Regions from separate parts of the Algiphilus aromaticivorans DG1253 genome, predicted to be linked through region 1. Evidence: riboswitches for the same ligand, from Rfam matches in the RefSeq annotation. Region 1 holds a riboswitch; the other holds the start of a gene.

What was found. A riboswitch is a leader RNA that binds a small molecule or an ion and turns the genes downstream of it on or off. The one in region 1 is predicted to bind cobalamin.
Region 2: it holds a riboswitch for cobalamin, as region 1 does, so the genes downstream of both, U743_RS08920 (TonB-dependent receptor domain-containing protein) here and U743_RS02035 (TonB-dependent receptor plug domain-containing protein) in region 1, are expected to answer to the same signal.

Annotation. Positions count from the first base shown of each region.
Region 1 covers NZ_JPOG01000001.1:419,633-429,093, reverse strand. The annotation lists gene U743_RS02065 (heavy metal translocating P-type ATPase) at 1-509, shown strand, start outside; gene U743_RS02060 (hypothetical protein) at 516-1,061, opposite strand; gene U743_RS19220 (hypothetical protein) at 1,169-1,345, shown strand; gene U743_RS02055 (GGDEF domain-containing protein) at 1,583-2,461, opposite strand; gene U743_RS02050 (hypothetical protein) at 2,608-4,128, shown strand; gene U743_RS02045 (pyridoxine/pyridoxamine 5'-phosphate oxidase) at 4,336-4,935, shown strand; gene U743_RS02040 (PepSY domain-containing protein) at 4,947-6,395, opposite strand; cobalamin riboswitch at 6,581-6,793, opposite strand; cobalamin riboswitch at 6,829-7,098, shown strand; gene U743_RS02035 (TonB-dependent receptor plug domain-containing protein) at 7,228-9,228, shown strand; gene U743_RS02030 (precorrin-2 dehydrogenase/sirohydrochlorin ferrochelatase family protein) at 9,255-9,461, shown strand, end outside.
Region 2 covers NZ_JPOG01000001.1:1,924,569-1,934,029, reverse strand. The annotation lists gene U743_RS08940 (2'-5' RNA ligase family protein) at 1-83, shown strand, start outside; gene U743_RS08935 (ABC transporter ATP-binding protein) at 56-871, opposite strand; gene U743_RS08930 (FecCD family ABC transporter permease) at 883-1,857, opposite strand; gene U743_RS08925 (cobalamin-binding protein) at 1,854-2,777, opposite strand; cobalamin riboswitch at 2,903-3,139, shown strand; gene U743_RS08920 (TonB-dependent receptor domain-containing protein) at 3,269-5,131, shown strand; gene cobO (cob(I)yrinic acid a,c-diamide adenosyltransferase) at 5,141-5,758, shown strand; gene U743_RS08910 (cobyrinate a,c-diamide synthase) at 5,755-7,047, shown strand; gene bluB (5,6-dimethylbenzimidazole synthase) at 7,044-7,691, shown strand; gene U743_RS08900 (cobalamin-binding protein) at 7,688-8,494, shown strand; gene cbiB (adenosylcobinamide-phosphate synthase CbiB) at 8,507-9,433, shown strand; gene cobD (threonine-phosphate decarboxylase CobD) at 9,406-9,461, shown strand, end outside.

The DNA of each region.
Region 1 (9,461 bases):
TCAAGGCCATGCATGCCATGGGCCTGCGCGTGGTGATGATCACCGGCGACAACGAGCGCGCAGCAAAGGCCGTGGCCGCCGAGGTCGGCATCGACGAGGTCCAGGCCGGCGTGCTGCCGGAAGGCAAGGTTGCCGCCATCCGCGCACTGCAGGAGCGCTTCGGTCAGCGCGTTGCCATGGTGGGCGACGGCATCAACGACGCGCCGGCATTGAAGCAGGCGAATATCGGCATCGCTATCGGTGCCGGCGCGGATGTGGCAATCGAGGCCGCCGACGTCACGCTGGTGCGCGGCGAGCTGGGCAAGGTCGTCGAGGCCATCAAGCTGTCGCGCGCAACCTTCGACAAGATCGTGCAGAACCTGTGGTGGGCCTCGGGCTACAACCTGGCGGCCATTCCCATCGCCGCTCTGGGCCTGCTGCACCCGATGATCGGCGTCGTCGCCATGACTGCCAGCTCGCTGTCGGTGATCGGCAACTCCATCCGGCTGCGACGACTGCCCGCCGAGTGATCAGGCTCAACGCGCTCGCGTCTCCAGAATTCCCTCGGGAGACTCATCAGCGACACGCTGGACCAGATCGGTGAAACCGCGCAGCTGTTCGTTCAGCGTGATTACGCGCCCGCCATCGAGCTGCAGACGCAGGCGCGCCCGGTAGTTGTCCGGCCGCCAGCCGCCGCCGGGAATGAAGGCGGCGGAATGGATGGCGTCAAAGGCGATCTCGCGCCGGCCGGACCAGCCGCTGATGCGCAGGCCCTGCCCCGGCAGATAGTCGACGCTGGCGCGGTAGCGCGCCAGCGCCACGCCGAACGCGGCCAGACCGACGACGGTGGCCAGAGCGGCAACCAGCAATGCGCCGCTGGCGCGCGCGGCCTCGAAGCCGAAGCTCAGGGCCGCGGCGCCGAGCAGCGCCGGCGTCACGGCGCGCAGCGGGGAGTAGCGATAGCGGCGCCCGCCGCCGCGCAGCCGCAGGCCGCCATCGGCTCCGTCGCGACCCTCGCCCACAGCGAGCAGCCAGCAGAAGGCCGCGGCAATCGACAGCATCAGCGGTAGCAGCAGGTCCATGACAGGCTCAGAGGCAAGGGCGACAAGCCTAAGCCAGTAAGGCCCTCCGCCGCCGGCAGCGAAGCGACATCCCCACTACACTGGGCGTCTCAAGCAACGGAGCCACCATGGCACGGCCAAACTACTCGTTCGAGAAACGCCAGCGCGAGCTGAAGAAGAACCGCAAGAAGGAAGAAAAGCGGCAGAAGAAGGAAGCACGGCAGACTGAGGGCGGCGAAGGCGGCCCCGACAACGCCGAGCCAGGAACCGAAGCCGACACCGAAGACACGCCGCGGCAGGACTGACGTGGCGCGAGATCGCACCGGCCTTCGCGGTCACTGGACATGCGCCACTGGTCTTCCGCTTCCCCGCTGAAACGTTCCTAGCGCCGGCGCGAACTGCTGGCCGCGGGCGCGGGCGCAACGCTGCTCGCCTAGCCTCCGCCGCTGTTGGCGGGCATTGGCTGCTGGCTCGCGAGGCGTTCAGTGCATACCTGAGGCACGCGCCCGCAGTCACTTCGCCCCCGCAGGTGCTCTGCGCTCTCAGAACAATTCGATATCGCCAGAGCGCCGTTGGCGCGCTTCGGGCAGGCTCTCATAGGCAACCACGCGATCGCGCCCACCGTCTTTGGCGGCGTAGAGCGCGCGGTCGGCATACTCCACCAACAGCGGCGGCGCCACGCCGCGCGCGATCGCGCAGAAGCCCGCACTGAGGGTGACATTCCCCACACCGGGGAAACGCTGTTCGGCAACCACCGCCCGGAAGCCGTCCAGGCGCCGCTGCACGGCCTCCGCCGTCTCGCCAGCGAGCACGAGTGCGAACTCCTCGCCACCGTAGCGGTATACACCCTCGCGCACGCCGAAATGGGCTCGCAGCAAGCGCGCCAGCAACACCAACACCTCGTCGCCGAAGAGATGGCCGTAGCCGTCGTTGATGCGCTTGAAATGATCAATATCGAGCAGCGCCAGCCAAGCCTGCCCGGAAGGCAGAGGGCCGGACAGACCCGATGTGACGGCACCCAGCCGCAGGTCGAAGGCGCGGCGGTTGAGCATTCCGGTGAGCTGGTCGCGCTCGGATTCGTCGATGACAGCGAGAAAATTCTCGTAGAGCCGCAAGAAGCTCTGCAGGATGCGCTCGTCACCATCGCGCGGCTCGGCGAGTTGTACGGCCAGCACGCGTCCTTCGCGTTCCACCCCCGCCAGCGGCAGCATGTACCAACCTTCGCCGGCTTCCTCCTGTGTCGCCGCAGCAACATCCTGCATCCGCAACTCGCTGATGGGCAGCATCTCCGAGAGCGTGCGCAACAGGCTGGAACGCAGCGCCGCCCGCTCCTTCTCCCGAGTCAGCGCCACTGCCGAGTCGAGCAGATCGATGGGTGCCGGGGCCGCAGCCTCGGTCGGACGCGATGATAGTGGGAGCACGGTCGTCTCGGCGGCGAGTAAGACGTGCAGGAGAATCCTTTCGACGCGACGTGGGGGAGACCTCCGGAACGGCCGGCAGCAGCGAACCGACATACGGAAAGTCGCGTGCCCGCGGAGGAGCAAGCAGCCTGCGTTAGGCTGCGGCCATGGCACACGCTGCTTCCGGCCCCCATCAACGCCCCTACCTGCCGCCGCCGGCACTGCCCGAGCTGGCCGACACGGTCTACCACCAACGGCGCAACGCGCTGCGCGAATCCCTGCCGCGGCTGCAACGCCTACTCGCCGCGCGCGGGGCATTCCCGGTGCTGTTGGTGCTCGCCGGCGTCGACGGTGGTGGCAAACACGAGAGCATCAATCACCTCGGCCACTGGATGGACCCGCGTCATCTGGACATCCTCGCCTACGCCGAGAACGAGCCGGATAGCGGCCCGGCGATGGCGCGCTACTGGCGCGATCTGCCGCCACGCGGACGCATCGGTCTGGTGCGCTCGGGCTGGTATTCGGCGCCGCTGCTGGCGCGCGTGCACGGCAGCGACGACGACGTGCGCTTCCGGCACCGGCTGGCCCGGATCCGCCGCTTCGAGCGTCGGCTGGTCGATGACGGCGCCCTTGTCCTGAAATTCTGGCTGCATCTGGATGCAGACACCCAGCGCCAGCGACTCGATGCGCTGCGTGCAGACCCGCTCTCAGCCTGGCGCGCGAGCCCCGACCAGTGGCGCAACCTGGCCGAATACGACGACTTTGTCGCCCATTCCGAGCGCCTGCTCGCCGTCACCGACACCCCCCGTGCGCGCTGGCAGGTGCTGGACGGCAGTGCTGCCGGAGCACGCAGCATCATCGTCGCCGAGGCCCTGGCCAACGCGCTCACCCGGCGCCTGCCGCAGCCTCACCGGCCACCGACAGCGCGGCTGGCCAAGCCCCGCGGGGCACGACCAGAGCTGAGCGGGAGTGCACCGCTGCGGCTGCGCAGAACCGACTACAAGCAACGCCTGCACGCGGCGCAGGAAGCCTTCGCGCACCACATGCAGGAGCGCGCCCGCGCCGGGCGCCCCACCATCATCGTCTTCGAGGGCTGGGATGCCGGCGGCAAGGGCGGCACAATCCGGCGACTCGTGCACGGCGTCGATGCCCGGGATCGCCGCATCGTTCCGATCGGAGAACCGGATGCCACCGAGGCGCACCAGCACTGGCTATGGCGCTTCTGGCGCGAGCTGCCGCCTCCGGGCCAGCTACTGGTACTCGATCGCTCCTGGTACGGGCGGGTCCTGGTCGAGCGCGCCGAGGATCTGCTGCCAGCGCCTGCCTGGCAACGCGCCTACCGCGAGATCCGCGGCTTCGAGGCCGAGCTGGTGGAGAGCGGCATCGATCTCATCAAGCTCTGGCTGGAGATCGACGCCGACGAGCAGTTGGCGCGGCTACAGGCCCGCGCCACCGACCCGCGTAAGCAGTACAAGCTCAGCGAGGCAGACTGGCGCAATCACGCCCGGCGAGATGCCTACCGACCCGCTATCCGGGAAATGTTGCAACGGACGCACTGCCCGCAGGCGCCCTGGCTGACGATTCCGGCCAACGACAAGCGCTACCTTCGCGTCGCCGCCATCGAGGGCATCACGGATTGGCTGCGCGGCATCGATGCATCTCCCGACGCGCCGGATCGACTGCCATGAAGCGGCAGCGGTCGCGCACCACGGCGAGCGCCGGCGGGTCGGTCCGGAGAAAGCCGTGATGAGCGAGTACATGCGGCGCTGAATCGACGCCACCAAAGCAAAGTCGCGGCAAACCGCGGAAGGAACACGGGCTGCTGCCCTTGTGCGCAAACGACCAAGCATCATAATCAATGGGCTCCCCGTACTCCGCCCGCGCCCCGAACCACCATGACCGCCAGCGACCACCACTACCGCGAAGCCATAGCGCATCTGCGGCACCTTATCGACCAGGCCTACAGCATGGGCGAGCGCGATCCCACCGCCGCTTCGCTGGCCACCGCGGACGCCCAGGCGCGGCCCTCGGTGCGCATCATCGCGGTGGCCCGCACCGAGGAAAGCGGCCTGCTCTTCTTCGCGAGCAGCAGCAGCGGCAAGGGCCAACAGATGCAGGCCAATCCGCGCGCCGCACTCTGCTTCTACTGGCCCGGCATGCAGGAACAGGCCGTGGTCGAGGGCAAGGTCGTGCTGCTCGATACCGAGGCATCGGACCGCTACTGGGCGAAGCGACCGCGCGAAGCGCAGCTCGGCGCCTGGATGTCCGAGAAGGGCAACTCCAAAGCTGAAGGCGAGGCCGTCAAGGAGCGGCTGCGCGGCTACAAGCAGGAGTTCGACCAGCAGCGCGTGCCGCGCCCCGATGCTTGGCGCGCCTACCGCCTCGAGCCGGACCGCATCGGATTCTGGCCAAGTGGATGGCACCGACTGCGCGCGCGTGTCGACTACCGCCGCGACGCATCCGGAAAGTGGCAGCGCCACCAACAACAGCCCTGAGCGGAGCGAGCCTAGGAGCGCTGCCGCGGCCGCAACAGTGCCGTGCGCAGGCGGCGCCAGCCCACCAGCACGCCGGTGGCCGCCACCAGCAGCCCGCCGAGACTGACCCCGATGACGACAACATCCCAGAGCGGACGGTTGTGGATCAGCCAGGGAAAATCCAGGGAATGCAGCCCGTTGAACCACCAGCGATAGGCACGACGCGCGCGGTCCGCCTTCAGCGCGATGCGCCCGCTGCCCGGATCGAGGTAGAACCAGCGCTGCTCGGCGTCGTCGAGACGCAGCCGCAGCACCGGGAAGACGCGCTCGCCCCGGCTGCTGTAGTAGTAGCGATCGGCCTGCCGCAGCCAGGCGCGGTCGCGCTCGGGCGCCGACATCGCCAGGCGATCGGCCGCGGCCGCAACTTCGTCGCGCGGCAGCGTCTCGCGCAGCGGCCCACCGGCAACGGGTGCCAGACGCGTTTCTTCGCCATCGCGCAGGCGCAACCACCAGCGACCACCGAAGGCGAAGGCCTCGGCCTCACGCGGCTGGAAGCCGCCGGTGCGAAGCAACGTGTCACGCAGACCGTCGGCGAGGATCTCCGGGGGTAGTGGCGGCGCGTCGCCGACGAGTGCAGCGTGCTCCTGCGCGCTGACGCCGTGCAAATCGAAGAGTCCCCAGGGATTCATCGAGAAGAGCCCGCTGAGAATGAAGCTGAAGATCAGCCCGCCGAAGACGAGCCCGCCGGCGTGATGCCAGAAGGCGGCACCGCGATAGGGAATGGGCGATTTGCCCCGCTTGCGACGCCGCCAGCGCCACTGCTTCAACCCGCCCCAGAGGCCAGCCAGTGCCATCGCACAACCGGCCACTGACAGCCAGATGACGAGTTCGCTCCAGGCGCCGGGATGGCGCCGCAGCGCCGTGAAATAGAGCCAGTGACTCACCGCCCCCACCCAGTTCCAGGCACGCTCGGCGCGGGTGGTGTCCAGCAGCAGCTCGCCGGTGGTGCCGGAGACATGCAGCCAGCGCCCACCCTCCAGCGCGACCCGATACAGCGGCCGGTGCGGGTCGTAGCGGCCGGAGACGGTCCATTGATCGTCGTCGATTCGCTGCAGGCGGTGGATCGCCCCGGCAGCGACGTCGCTACGCCGCCCCAGCATCGCGCGCACGGCCTCGGCATCCAGAGACGCCATCGTCTCGCCGGTGGCGGCACCCCGCCACTGCCCGTCGCGGCCGATCCACAACCGGCCGTCCAGCATGCGCAGGCGCGGACGCTCGTCGGGAGTGATGGCGGGCAACGCGGCGTCACAGCAGTGCGCTGCCTGCAGCGGCGGCTGCCCGGCAATCCGTCGGTCGTGCTCGGTGGACGGATAGCCGACGTAGAGCATCACCATGCCCGAGAAGAACCAGAGCACGAAGAATAGGCTGAGCAGCACGCCGAGCCAGCGATGGCCCAGGAAGAGCAGGCGCTTGGGGCTCATGGCCTGCTCCTGCACTGCGCTCGAAGCGTTGCATCCAGAGATGCGCGTAGCGGCCGGCGTTCCGGCACCGCATGCACGGCGACGATGGCGCACGCCGACGCCCGGGGCGGTATGCCCATGGCCTGCTCCTTGTGCCACGCCGCCCGCATGGCTAAGCGAAAAGCGGATGGCGCCGCGCATTGCGCGACGCCGGCGGACGCCAGGCCGGTCTCCGGGCTCGGGAGCGGAAGAGGGTCGAATCTCTTCAGGGAGCAAGCGCCTTCCCATGCCGCGAGGGCACAGTGGCTTCGAGCTTGCTCCGCGCTCCATCACCGTTGCGGGGGCAGCGCCGGAATTCAACCGGCTTCCCGTTTCACCTGCCGCATGCAGCGGCAGGCACCTAGCGCGAAGCAGGATGGTAGCGCAGTTGCCGCGCGCATCCCTCGCTGCTAGCCTCCGTCGCCTTGCACCAGGTGCCCGCCGCGCGATCGCTCGCGCGGCGGGTTAAACGGGAAGTCGGTGCCCGGCGCCATCTGGCGCCGCATGCCGACGCTGCCCCCGCAACGGTGATTGCGCAGCAGGTTCCGCGTTCTTCGCGGCCCCTGCTTCGGCGGACCACTACGCCACTGTGCCCTCGCGGCATGGGAAGGCGGTCCGCCGAGACGATGCTCGACAAGCATCGTCACGCATCAGCCCGTAGACCGGCCCGGTGCATCGAGCCACGCGTCGCGGTGGGCGACGACGGGCCGGTTCCGGCCATCGTCGTCCGCGACGGCGCCGGTCCCGTCCCTGTCCCCGCACGCGTGTCATTCAGCACAGCGCCGTGCGGGTGAGCACGGCGAAGGGGACCGACATGCAGTACCGCAAGGGAATGCGCGCCGTGGCAGCGGGCGCGCTACTGGGCGCTTTCGCAACCGCAACCTGGGCCGCCGACCACGTCGAGCAGCTGGAGGCCGTGGAAGTGCGCGGCGAGCCGGCCGAACGACAGCTCTCCGAGGAGCTCGCCGACTACGGCAACCGCGTCGAAATCGTCGAGCGCGAGCGCATCAGCGCCTCCGGCGCGGTCGACATCGCGCAGGCGCTGCAGATGCTGGCGCCGGGCCTGCATCTGGCGCCCAAGCACGGGCGCTTCGATTACGCCGACATCTCGCTGCAGGGCTCGCGCAACGCCGATGTGCTTTTCCTGATCGACGGCGTGCGCGTCAACAACCGGCTCTTCGCCGGCACCTCGCCGCTCGACACGCTCAGCACCAACATGGTCGAGCGCATCGAGATCCTGAAGGGCGGGCAGAGCCTGTTCTACGGCACGCAGGCAGTGGCCGGCGTGGTCAATATCGTCACACGCGAATTCGCCGAAGCCGCCGAGGGCGAGCTGGCGCTGGGCGCCGGCGATCTCGGCGAGCAGCAGCTCGAGGGCTGGGTGGCCGATGCCGCCGGCAACAGCCGCTTCGTGCTTTCCGGCAGTCACGCCCGCGGCGACGGCTACCAGCCCTATCGTGACGCGCATCTGGAGTCCAGCGCCGAGCGCGGCCGCGAGCGCGGCTACGAAGTCACCAGCCTGGCCGGCCGCGCCCAGCGCAGTTTCGGCGATAACGCGCGGCTGACGGGCAGCTATGTGCGCACCGAAGCCGCGCTGGATTTCGCGCGCCCGACGGACAATTTCAGCACCATCAACGACCGCGACCAGCAACTCGCCACGCTGAACTGGGATCACCGCTTCGACAACGGCTTCAGCTATTTCCTCAAGGCCTACTGGCACCGCTGGGACACCGAGTACACGCGGCTGTATACCACCGAGGATCCCGACCGCCTGGAAGTCGTCAACGACCGCGACCCCTGGGGCTTCGATGACTACGGTCTCAACGTCATGGGGCGCTACCGCTTCAACGGCGGCAGCGAGTGGGTCTTCGGCGTCGACGGCCAGCGCTATTCCGGCCAGGACGCGGTGGTCAACATCAGCACCCAGAGCGAGACCGTCTACGCCGCCTTCCTGCAGTTCCGGCCACGGCTGGCGCTGCTGCCGCATACCGCGCTGGCCGTCGGCGCGCGCCATAGCCGTGCGGACCTCGGCGGCAGCAACACCATCTGGGACGCCACCGCGCGTCACGCGCTTGGCGGCGGCCACTATCTGCGCGCCAAGGCCGGCAGCGCCTTCCGCCTGCCGGACGCCTACCAGCTCTACGCCCGCGACCCGGACCATACCCGCGGCAACGAGAACCTCGACGGCGAGCAGAGCCTGAACTTCGAGCTCGGCTACGGCGGCAGCGCCGCTCTGGCCGGCGCCTACCTGAGCTGGGAGCTGATGGCCTTCCATCGGCGCATCGAGGATCTGATCGCCTCGGTACCGGACGAGAGCGGCCGCTCCACCTTCGTCAACACCGACGAGCGCGTACGCAGCCAGGGCGCGGACATCGTCGGCCGCTGGAGCACCGGCAGCGGTTGGCGCGGCCATCTGGGCGCGACGGTGGCACGCGCCCGCGAACGCGGCAGCAGCGAGCAGATCGACGGCATTCCGCGCTTCTTCGCCAAGGCCAGCCTCGGTCGCGACCATGCCGGCGGCCGCTGGGGCTGGACGCTGGCGGCGGTGCATGTCGGCCGCACCAACGACACGCTACCCGACGGCCTCGGCCGGCAGCGCTACGGCAACCACGAGATCGTCGACCTCAGCACCTACTGGCAGCCCACAGCAGGTAGCCCGCACCGCTTCCAGCTGCGGCTGGAGAACGCGCTGGACGCCACCTACGCCAGCGGTATCACGAGCGCCGAGCGCGACGTCGATGACACGCCCTATCGCGTGGACAACCTCGGCATGCCGCGCAACATCCAGCTGCGCTACCGCTACCGCTTGCTGTGACGGCACCGCTGATTGCATCGCTGGATATGGCCGGCCGCGACTGCCTCGTAGTTGGCGGTGGGCGCCGCGCGCTGAGAACCGTGCGCCATGCGCTTGCGCACGGCGCGCGTGTCACGACGGTCGCGCCGCGGCTGCATCCCGAGCTGCGCGCCCGGCTGAGCGAGGGCGCGATCGCGCATCACGCGACCACCTTTTCACCAGCACAGCTGCGCGGCATGGCAATGGCCTTCGCC
Region 2 (9,461 bases), 1.5 Mb from region 1:
TAGCGGCGCTGACGCTGGCCAGCTATGACCCGCGGCGGCCCGATACGCCGCTGCGCTATTGGCTGCGTTGGCGGCTTACGTGATGCCCTGAGGCGGATGCCGGCGACGCCGCTCCCTGACGCGGCAGGAACACGGGCAGGCCGTCGACGGTGCCGGTGGCCAGTGGCTGGCTGTAGAGTCGCTCCAGCGCCGGGACCGAGAGCATCGTCGCCACCGGCCCCCAGCAGGCCGCGCCATCCGGGTAGAGCAGCAGTACATGGCTGCAGTAGCGCGCAGCCAGATTGATGTCGTGCGTGGCCATGACCGCGCAGCGACCGCGCGCGACTTCCCCGCCGACCAGTTCCAGCATGGCGATCTGATGGTGCAGGTCCAGATGATTTGTCGGCTCGTCGAGCAGCCAGAGGGTGGGATCCTGGGTGATGAGCGTGGCGAAGGCCAGGCGCTGGCGCTCGCCGCCGGAAAGCGTCTGCACGGAGCGTCCGCCCAGCTCCTTCATGTCCGTGCGGGCTAGCGCTGATTCGGCCGCGGCGTAGTCGTCCGGACCCTCCATCTCCCAGGCGCGCAGATGCGGATGGCGGCCCATCAGCGCGGTTTCCAGCACCGTTGCCGGGAAGCCGTCGTGATGATGCTGGAAGAGCACGCCGAGCCGGCGCGCGATGTCGCGGCGGGGCAGGGCCGTGATGGGGCGATTGCCGAGCAGCACGCGCCCGCCGCGTGCTGGGCGCAGCCCGGCCAGCGTCATCAGCAGCGTCGTCTTACCGGCCCCGTTGGGGCCGAGAATCGCCCAGCTCTGACCCGGCGCGAAGGCGCAGCGCAGCGCGTCACCGTCGGGGCGCTCGGGCACGTCCACGACCAGGTCCTCCAGCTGCATCAGCGACGCGGTCACGAGCTGGTGCTCCGATGCAGCAGCCAGAGGAAGATCGGCACGCCGAGCATGGCCGTGATGACGCCCACCGGCAGCTGCTCGGGCGCGATGATCGTGCGCGCCAGCGTGTCGGCCAGGACGAGCAGGGTGCCGCCGGCCAGCGCCGAGGCCGGCAGGATGATGCGCTGATCGAAGCCGATGACCAGCCGCAGCATGTGCGGGATGATCAGCCCGACGAAGCCGACACTGCCGGCGACCGTCACGGCCGTGGCGGTGATCAGCGCCGCCACCAGGTAGACGCCCCACTCCATGCGTCGCACCGCCAGTCCCAATGCAGCCGCCTGCTGCGGGCCGCGCGCAAGGATGTTCAGGCTGCGCCCGAAGGGCACGGCGGCGGCGACGACCAGCACCAGTATCGCCAGCGGCGCGATGGGACTGCGCGCATTGGCCATGTCGCCCATCAACCAGAAGAGCATGCCGGGCAGCTGCTGCGCCGGGCTGACGGCGAGCAGGAAGCTGATCAGCGCGCCCCAGCCGGCGGCGACGACGAAGCCGGTGAGCAGCAGCCGCGTCGGCGTCCAGCTGCCGGTGCCGTGGGCGGTGCCGAAGACGATGACGGTGGAGGCCAGCGCGCCGGCGAAGGCCGCGCCCGAGACCAGCGCCGTGCCCAGCCCGGCGAGCATGGCCAGCAGCGCCCCGGTGGCGGCGCCGCCGGACAGGCCGAGCACATAGGGATCGGCCAGCGGGTTGCGCAGCAGCACCTGCATCAGCGCCCCGGCCACCGCCAGCAGCCCCCCCACGGCAAAGGCCGACAGCGCCCGTGGCAGCCGCAGGTCGAGCAGCAGGGTGCGCTGCAGCGGTTCGCCTTCACCACTCATCACGGCCCAGATGGCAGCCGGCGGCACGGTGACGCTGCCCAGCGCAACGGCCACGGCGCAGGCTGCCAGTGCAACCGGCAGCAGCAGGAGCAGGGTGCGCAACGGATGGCTCACCGGGACGCGTCGGCCCGGCGTTGCCGACGCACGCTGTCGAGGTCTTCACAGAGCTGACGGGTGCCCTGCAGGACGCGCGGCGTGTGGCGCTGCAACAGCGACGGCGGGATGAAGAAGAGGTTTTCCTCGCGCACGGCCTGCAGCTCCGGCCACTCGCGCCAGGCCTCGAGCCAGTCCTGCCGGTCCTCGCCCATGCCGCCGGCGGCGATGGCCTCCGGGTCGGCCTTCAGGACCGATTCGCGGTCGATGCGCGGCACCAGACGTTCAAGATCGCCGAAGACGTTATCACCACCGCAGATACTGATCGCCTCGTTGATGAGATGTTCGTCATTGATTGTCATCAGCGGCCGTTCCCAGACTTGATAGAAAACCGTCACCGGAGCGGCGTCACGATAGCGCTCGGCCAGTGCGCGGCTTCCCTCGCGAAGCTCGGTGGCTGCCTCCTCGCCAGTGTCAGGGTGACCGGTGAGCTGGCCCAATCGCTCCAGCGTCGTGGCGATGCCCTCGAAGTCGCGCGGCTCGGAGATGTAGACGGTAAGCCCCAATTCGATCATGCGCTCGATCTGGGCGCGATCGTTGCCGCTGGCCCAGGCGACGACGAGATCCGGCTGCATCGCGACAATGCGCTCCATATCGGCGCGCTTGTAGCTGCCCACGCGCGGAATCTCGGCCGCGGCTTCGGGATGATCGCTGAAGCTGGTCGTGCCCACGACCTGCTCGCCGGCGCCGACGGAAAAGAGGTTCTCGGTCAGATGCGGCGCCAGGCTGACAACGCGCTGGGCGGGGGCCGTGAGAACGACTTCGCGTCCCTCGTCGTCGAGCACGCCGACCCGGTCCGCGGCGCCGTCCGCGAGACAGGGCGGTGCGGAAATAATCGCCGTAAAAGCGGTAAGTGGCGCCAAAATGCTTCGAATTTGCATCGAATATCCGTTATGTGCTCATCGGTCCGAATGCTCGGCAGAGCGGCTGATTCTTTTTCACCATAGCAACTTCGTCGGGCTGCACCGGCATCGCCGCGATTTGACGCCGGCTGGACAGGCCGCTTAGGCTTCGCCGCGTTCGAGGTGCCTTCGTCGTGATCGCGGCGAGGGTTGAACGGGAAGCCGGTGCGCGCTGTGACGTGATCCACGTCCGCGCAAGGCCGGCGCTGCCCCCGCAACGGTAAGCGAGCGGGTCCGGGCGAATGAGCCACTGTGCCGCACCGGCATGGGAAGGTGTCCGGATCCTGAGGCGAAAGCCTCCCCTCGTGAGCCCGGATACCGGCCCCGGACACTGGCGCGGCACAGCGGCGGGCTGGCTGCGGGCGGGCGGACGATTATTTGATTGATCGTCGCTGCGCCTGTCCTGAGCCCGACGCGTGTCGCTTGATGCGAACACGACGAGCGTGCGGGCGGCACGCCAGGGAGATTTCATGCTTTTCAATTCAGTAATCCATCGTTGGTGCATCGGTGGCGCGACCCTCTGCGCGGCAATCGCCGCGACCGGCACGCAGGCCGCCGAGGAACCGCTTCAGCTGGCCGTGACCGAGCTCGAGCCACATGTGATCACGGCGATCCGCGGCGAGAGCCAGCGGGTCGCCGACGGCCTGGCGGCCACCTCGGTTATCACCCGCGCCGACCTCGAGCGCCGGCAGGTCAAGAGTGTGCAGGAGGCGCTGCGCGGCCTGCCGGGCCTCAGCATCACGAACAACGGCGGACCGGGCAAGAACACATCGGTCTTCATGCGCGGCACCAATGCCGATCATCTGCTGGTGCTGGTCGACGGCGTCGAGGTCGGCTCGGCAACGGCAGGTCAGGCGGCCTTCCAGAACCTGCCGGTGCAGCAGATCGAGCGCATCGAGGTCGTGCGCGGGCCGCAGTCAGGCCTCTACGGATCGGACGCCATCGGTGGCGTCATCCAGATATTCACGCGGGGCGGCCCGGACGAGGGTCGGCGCAGCTATTTCGAGCTCGGCGGCGGCAGCTTCGATACCTACGAGGCCGCTGCGGGCGTGTCGGACGCCGGCGAGCACGGCTGGTTCAGCCTGAACGCGGATGTCTTCGATACCGGTGGCATCGATTCACGGACGCTCTTCGAGCCAGACGATGACGGTTACCGCAATCTGTCGGTTTCCGGTCGGGGCGGCCTCGATCTTGGTGCCTTCGGTGAGCTGCGCATCAACGGGTTGCACGCCGACGGTGAGAGCGAGTTCGACGGCAATCCCGAGTTCGACAGCGTCAATGAGACGGAAACGGTGCAGCAGGTCGTTGGCGCTTCCTGGCGGGTGCGTCCTGTTGAGGCTGTGGCGCTGACCCTCGACGCCGGGCGCTCGGAGGATCGTTCGCGCAACTTCCGCAACGGCGATTTCCGGACGCGCTTCGACACCAGCCGCAATGATTTCAGCCTGCAGGCCGATACGGATGTCGCCGAGCAGCGGCTGAGCGTGGGTGTCGATCATCTCGACGAGCGCGTCGATTCCACCACCCAGTACGACGAGACCCGGCGCGAGATCACGGGCGTCTTCGCCCAGCTGCTGGGCGAGTTGGGGGCGCTGGACTATCGTCTGGCCGGGCGCAGCGACGATTACGAAGCCTTCGGCAGCCATGAAACTGGCAATGTTGCCCTGGGTTGGCAGCCGGTCGATCGCCTGCGGCTTCGGGCCAGCTACGGCACGGCATTCCGTGCCCCCAGCTTCAATGAGCTCTTCTTTCCGGGCTTCGGCAATCCGGACGTCCAGCCCGAGGAATCCCAAAGCACCGAGATCGGTGCCGAGTGGGCGGTGGCGAGCTGGTCGCTGCGACTGGCCGCCTTCGAGACGCGCATCGACGATCTGATCGACACCGTTCAGGGCCCGGACGACAATTTCCTGCCGCTGAATGTTGCCGAGGCGCGCATCCGCGGCGCCGAGCTCAGCGCCGAGGTCGATGTCGCGGACTGGCAGCTGTCGGCGGCCTACACCTACCAGGAGCCGGAGAATCGCGGCGACGGCGCCAACGCCGGCAACCGCCTGCGCCGACGCCCGGATCAGATCCTGCAGCTTGACGCGGACCGCAGTTTCGGGCCGCTCGATGCGGGTCTGGGCATCTACGCCGAGGGCCGGCGCTACGAAGACGCGGCCAACAGCAACCGGCTGCCCGGCTACGTGCTGGTCGATGCGCGGCTGGGCTATCAGCTGTCCGCGGCCTGGCAGGTGCAGGGCCGCGTCGCCAATCTGCTGGATACCGACTACGAGACCGTGCCCACTTATCGCCAACCAGGGCGCGCCTTCTACGTGACACTGCGCTACGCGCTCTAGGGAGAGGCCATGAGCCAGAAGGATGACGAGGAAGCTCGCAACGCCCGCCACCGCGAGCGCATGCAGCGCCGCAAGGAAGTGGTCGACGGGCGCATCGCCAAGGCCCAGGACGAGCGGGGCGTGCTGCTCGTGCACAGCGGCAACGGCAAGGGCAAATCCTCCTCGGCCTTCGGCATGGTGGCGCGCGCCCTCGGTCACGGCATGCAGGTGGGGGTGGTCCAGTTCATCAAGGGCAAGTTCTCCACCGGCGAAGAGGCCTTCTTCCGGCGCTTCGAGGAAGTGCGCTACCACGTCATGGGCGAGGGTTACACCTGGGAGACGCAGGACCGCGAGCGCGACATCCAGGCGGCACGCGCCGCCTGGGAAGTCGCGCTGGAGATGCTGCGCGACGCCGACATCGCACTGGTGGTGCTCGACGAGCTGAATATCGCGCTCAAGCACCGCTATCTGGAGATCGATGAGGTCGTCACCGCGCTTGAGCAGCGCCCGCCGATGCAGCACGTCGTCGTCACTGGTCGGGGCGCACGCGAGGAGCTGATCGCCATCGCCGATACCGTTACCGAGATGCGCGACGTCAAGCACGCCTTCCGCAGTGGCATCAAGGCGCAGCAGGGAGTCGAGCTGTGAGCGAGCGCCAGTGCCCGGCGCTGCTGATCGGCGCGCCGGCCTCCGGGCAGGGCAAGACCACGGTGACCGCGGCCATCGCGCGCTGGCACGCCAGCCGCGGTCGTCGCGTGCGCGTCTTCAAGGCCGGGCCGGATTTCCTTGACCCGATGATCCTGGAGCGCGCCAGCGGCGCGCCAGTGGATACCCTCGACCTCTGGCTGGTCGGCGAGCAGGCCTGCCGGCAGCGGCTCCATGACGCGGCCGGCGAGGCCGACCTGATTCTGGTCGAGGGCGTCATGGGCCTCTTCGACGGCAAGCCCTCCAGCGCGGACCTGGCTTCGCGGATGGGTATCCCCGTGCTGGCCTCGATCAATGCGGCAGCCATGGCGCAGACCTTCGGTGCGGTGGCGCTGGGCATGCGCGATCTGCGGCCGGAGCTGCGCGTGGTCGGCGCCTTCGCCAACCAGGTGGGCAGCGAACGCCACGCCGGCATGCTTTCCGCGTTCCTGCCGCCGGATCTGCCGCTGCTGGGCTGGCTGCCGCACGCGCGCGATGCGGCATTGCCGAGCCGGCATCTGGGCCTCTTCATGGCCGACGAACTCGCCGATCTCGACGCCCGGCTCGACGCGGCCGCCGGCTCGCTGCAGTGGTGCGCAGACGCCTTGCCGGAGCCGGTGCGCTTCTCGGCCCCGGATGCCGCAAGCCCGCCCGAGCCGCTGCTCGCCGGCCGACGCATCGCTGTCGCGCGCGACGCGGCCTTCGCCTTCCTCTATCCGGCCAATCTGGGTCTGCTGGAAGCCATGGGCGCGGAGCTGCGCTATTTCTCGCCGGTTGCCGGCGAGCCGCTGCCGGAGTGCGATGCGGTTTGGCTGCCCGGCGGCTATCCGGAGCTGCATCTGCAGGCGCTGTCGACCAACGACGCGCTACGCGCCGACCTGGTTGCGCACGTCGACGCCGGCAAGCCGATGCTGGCCGAGTGCGGCGGCATGCTGGCGCTGCTGGGGGCGCTGGCAGACAAGGAGGGCAATGCCGCGCCGATGTGGGGCTTGCTGGAAGGCAGCGCGCGCCTGCAAGCGCGCTTTGCCGGCCTCGGTCCGCAGGAGGCCGAGTTGCCGGAAGGGTTGCTTCGCGCACACACCTACCACCACGCCCGCATGGACACCGGCATGACGCCGCTGGTCATGGCGCGCTGCCCCAACGACAGCCCGACCAGCGAAGCCGTCTATCGGCGCAAGCGGCTGACGGCAAGCTTCCTGCACTTCTACTTCCCGTCGAATCCCGAGGCCGCCGCCGGGCTCTTCCTGCCGTGAGCGATTTCGATTCTTCGGCGCGCGAAGCGATCTACCGGGTCATCGGCGCGCGCCGCGACATGCGGAATTTCACGCCTGATCCGGTCGATCCCGGAGTGCTGCGGCGCCTGCTCGAGGCAGCGCATGCCGGCCCGAGCGTCGGCTATATGCAGCCCTGGCGCTTCATCCGTGTTACCGATGCGGCGCTGCGCGGGCGCATTCACGCACACGTCGCCGAAGAGCAGGAGCGCACCGCCGACGCCTGCGGCGAGCGGGCGCGGGAAGTGCAGCGCCTCAAGCTCGAAGGCATTCGCGACTGCGGCGAGCTGCTGGTGGTCGCGCTCTGCGACCAGCGCGAGCGCTACGTGCTCGGGCGCCGCACCATGCCGGAGATGGATCTCTGCTCGGCGGCTTGCGCCATCCAGAATCTCTGGTTGGCCGCCCGGGCCGAAGGGATCGGCCTTGGCTGGGTCTCGCTCTTCGAGCCGGCGACCCTGGCCGGCATGATGGGCATGCCGGCCGATGCCCAGCCGATCGCGATTCTCTGTGTTGGCCATGTGCCGGCCTTCTACGAGCGGCCGATGCTGGAGGCGGAAGGCTGGGACGAGCGGCGCGATCTGGACGCGCTCGTCTTCGAGAACAGTTGGGAGGCTGCGGCGTCGTGAGCCCGTATCCGGAGCGCATCGTCTGCCTGACCGAAGAGACCACCGAGACGCTCTACCGACTCGGCGAGGAGGACCGCATCGTCGGCATCTCCGGCTTCACGGTGCGGCCCGAGCGCGCGCGCAAGGAAAAGCCCAAGGTCTCGGCCTTCACCAGCGCCAAGATCGACCGGATCCTCGAACTGGAGCCGGATCTGGTGCTCGGCTTCTCCGACCTGCAGGCCGATATCGCCGCTGAGCTCATCCGAAAGGGTATCGATGTCCACGTCTTCAACCACCGCACGGTGGCCGGCATCTTTCGCATGATGCGCACCGTCGGTGCGCTGGCGGGCGCACTCGAACGCGCCGAGGCGCTGTGCGCGGAGCTGTCGGTGCACGTCGAGGCCGTGCGCACCGCCGGAGCCGGCTTCGAGCGTCGTCCGCGGGTCTACTTCGAGGAATGGAACGACCCGCTGATCACCGGCATCGGCTGGGTGTCGGAACTGATCGGCATCGCCGGCGGCGAAGATCTCTTCGCCGACATGGCCGTCGAGCCGCTGGGGCGGCATCGCATCATCGGCGATGCACACGAGGTCATCGACCGTCAGCCCGAGATCATCATCGGCTCCTGGTGCGGCAAGCGCTTCGACGCCGAGGGCGTGCGTGCGCGCGACGGCTGGGCGGCCCTGCCGGCCGTGCGCGACGGTTTCGTCGAAGAAATCAAGTCGCCGTTGATCCTGCAGCCCGGCCCGGCGGCGCTCACCGATGGCCTCGACGCGCTGCACGATGTTGTGCAGCGCTGGCAGGCGGCGCTGCGGGGAAGTTGAGCCATGTCGGTGCTGCTGCCATTCATCGTCGTGCTCGCAGCTCTGCTGCTCGACCGGGTGTTCGGCGAGCCGCGGCACGCGCATCCGCTGGTCGCTTTCGGACGGTTGGCGACAGCGGTAGAGGCGCGGCTTCACGCCGACAGCGTGATGGTGGGCGGGCTGGCCATGTTGCTTGTCGTGCTGCCCTTCGTCGGGCTGGCCTGGGCTGCGGCCATCTGGCTGCCGTGGCCGGCAGTGATCGCGTTGGAGGTTCTCGGCCTGTACGCGGCCATCGGCCTGAGGAGCCTGTCCGAGCACGCCCGTGCCGTGGCCGCGCCGCTGGCAGTCGGCGACTTGCCGGCTGCGCGCGCGGCGGTGGGCCGGATGGTCAGCCGCGATACACGGGCGCTGGACGGCGAGGGTGTGGCGACGGCCGCCACCGAGTCGGTGCTGGAGAACGGCGCCGACGCGGTCACGGCCAGCATTTTCTGGTATCTGCTCGCCGGGCTTCCCGGCGTGGTTGGACACCGTCTGGTCAACACGCTGGATGCGATGTGGGGCTATCGCAGCCCGCGTTATGCGCGCTTCGGCTGCGCCGCCGCGAGGCTGGACGACGTGCTGAACTGGGTGCCGGCGCGGCTGACCGCGCTCGGCTATGCGCTGGCCGGACGCACTGCGGTCGCGCTGCGCTGCTGGTGTACTCAGGCACGGACCTGGGAAAGCCCGAATGCGGGGCCCGTGATGGCTGCCGGCGCCGGCGCGCTGGGGCTTCATCTGGGCGGGCCGGCGCCCTACGCCGAAGGCCTGCGTCAGCGGCCGCTCCTGGGCGAGGGCATGCCACCCACGGCCGACAGCATCACGGCCGCGCTGGGGCTGCTCCATCGCAGCATCCTGGTCTGGCTGGTGGGTATCGCGATTGCGGGAGGCGGGCTATGGGCCTGGCGCACGGCGGTCGCCTGAATCGGGCGGCGGCGGCCTACGGGATCGC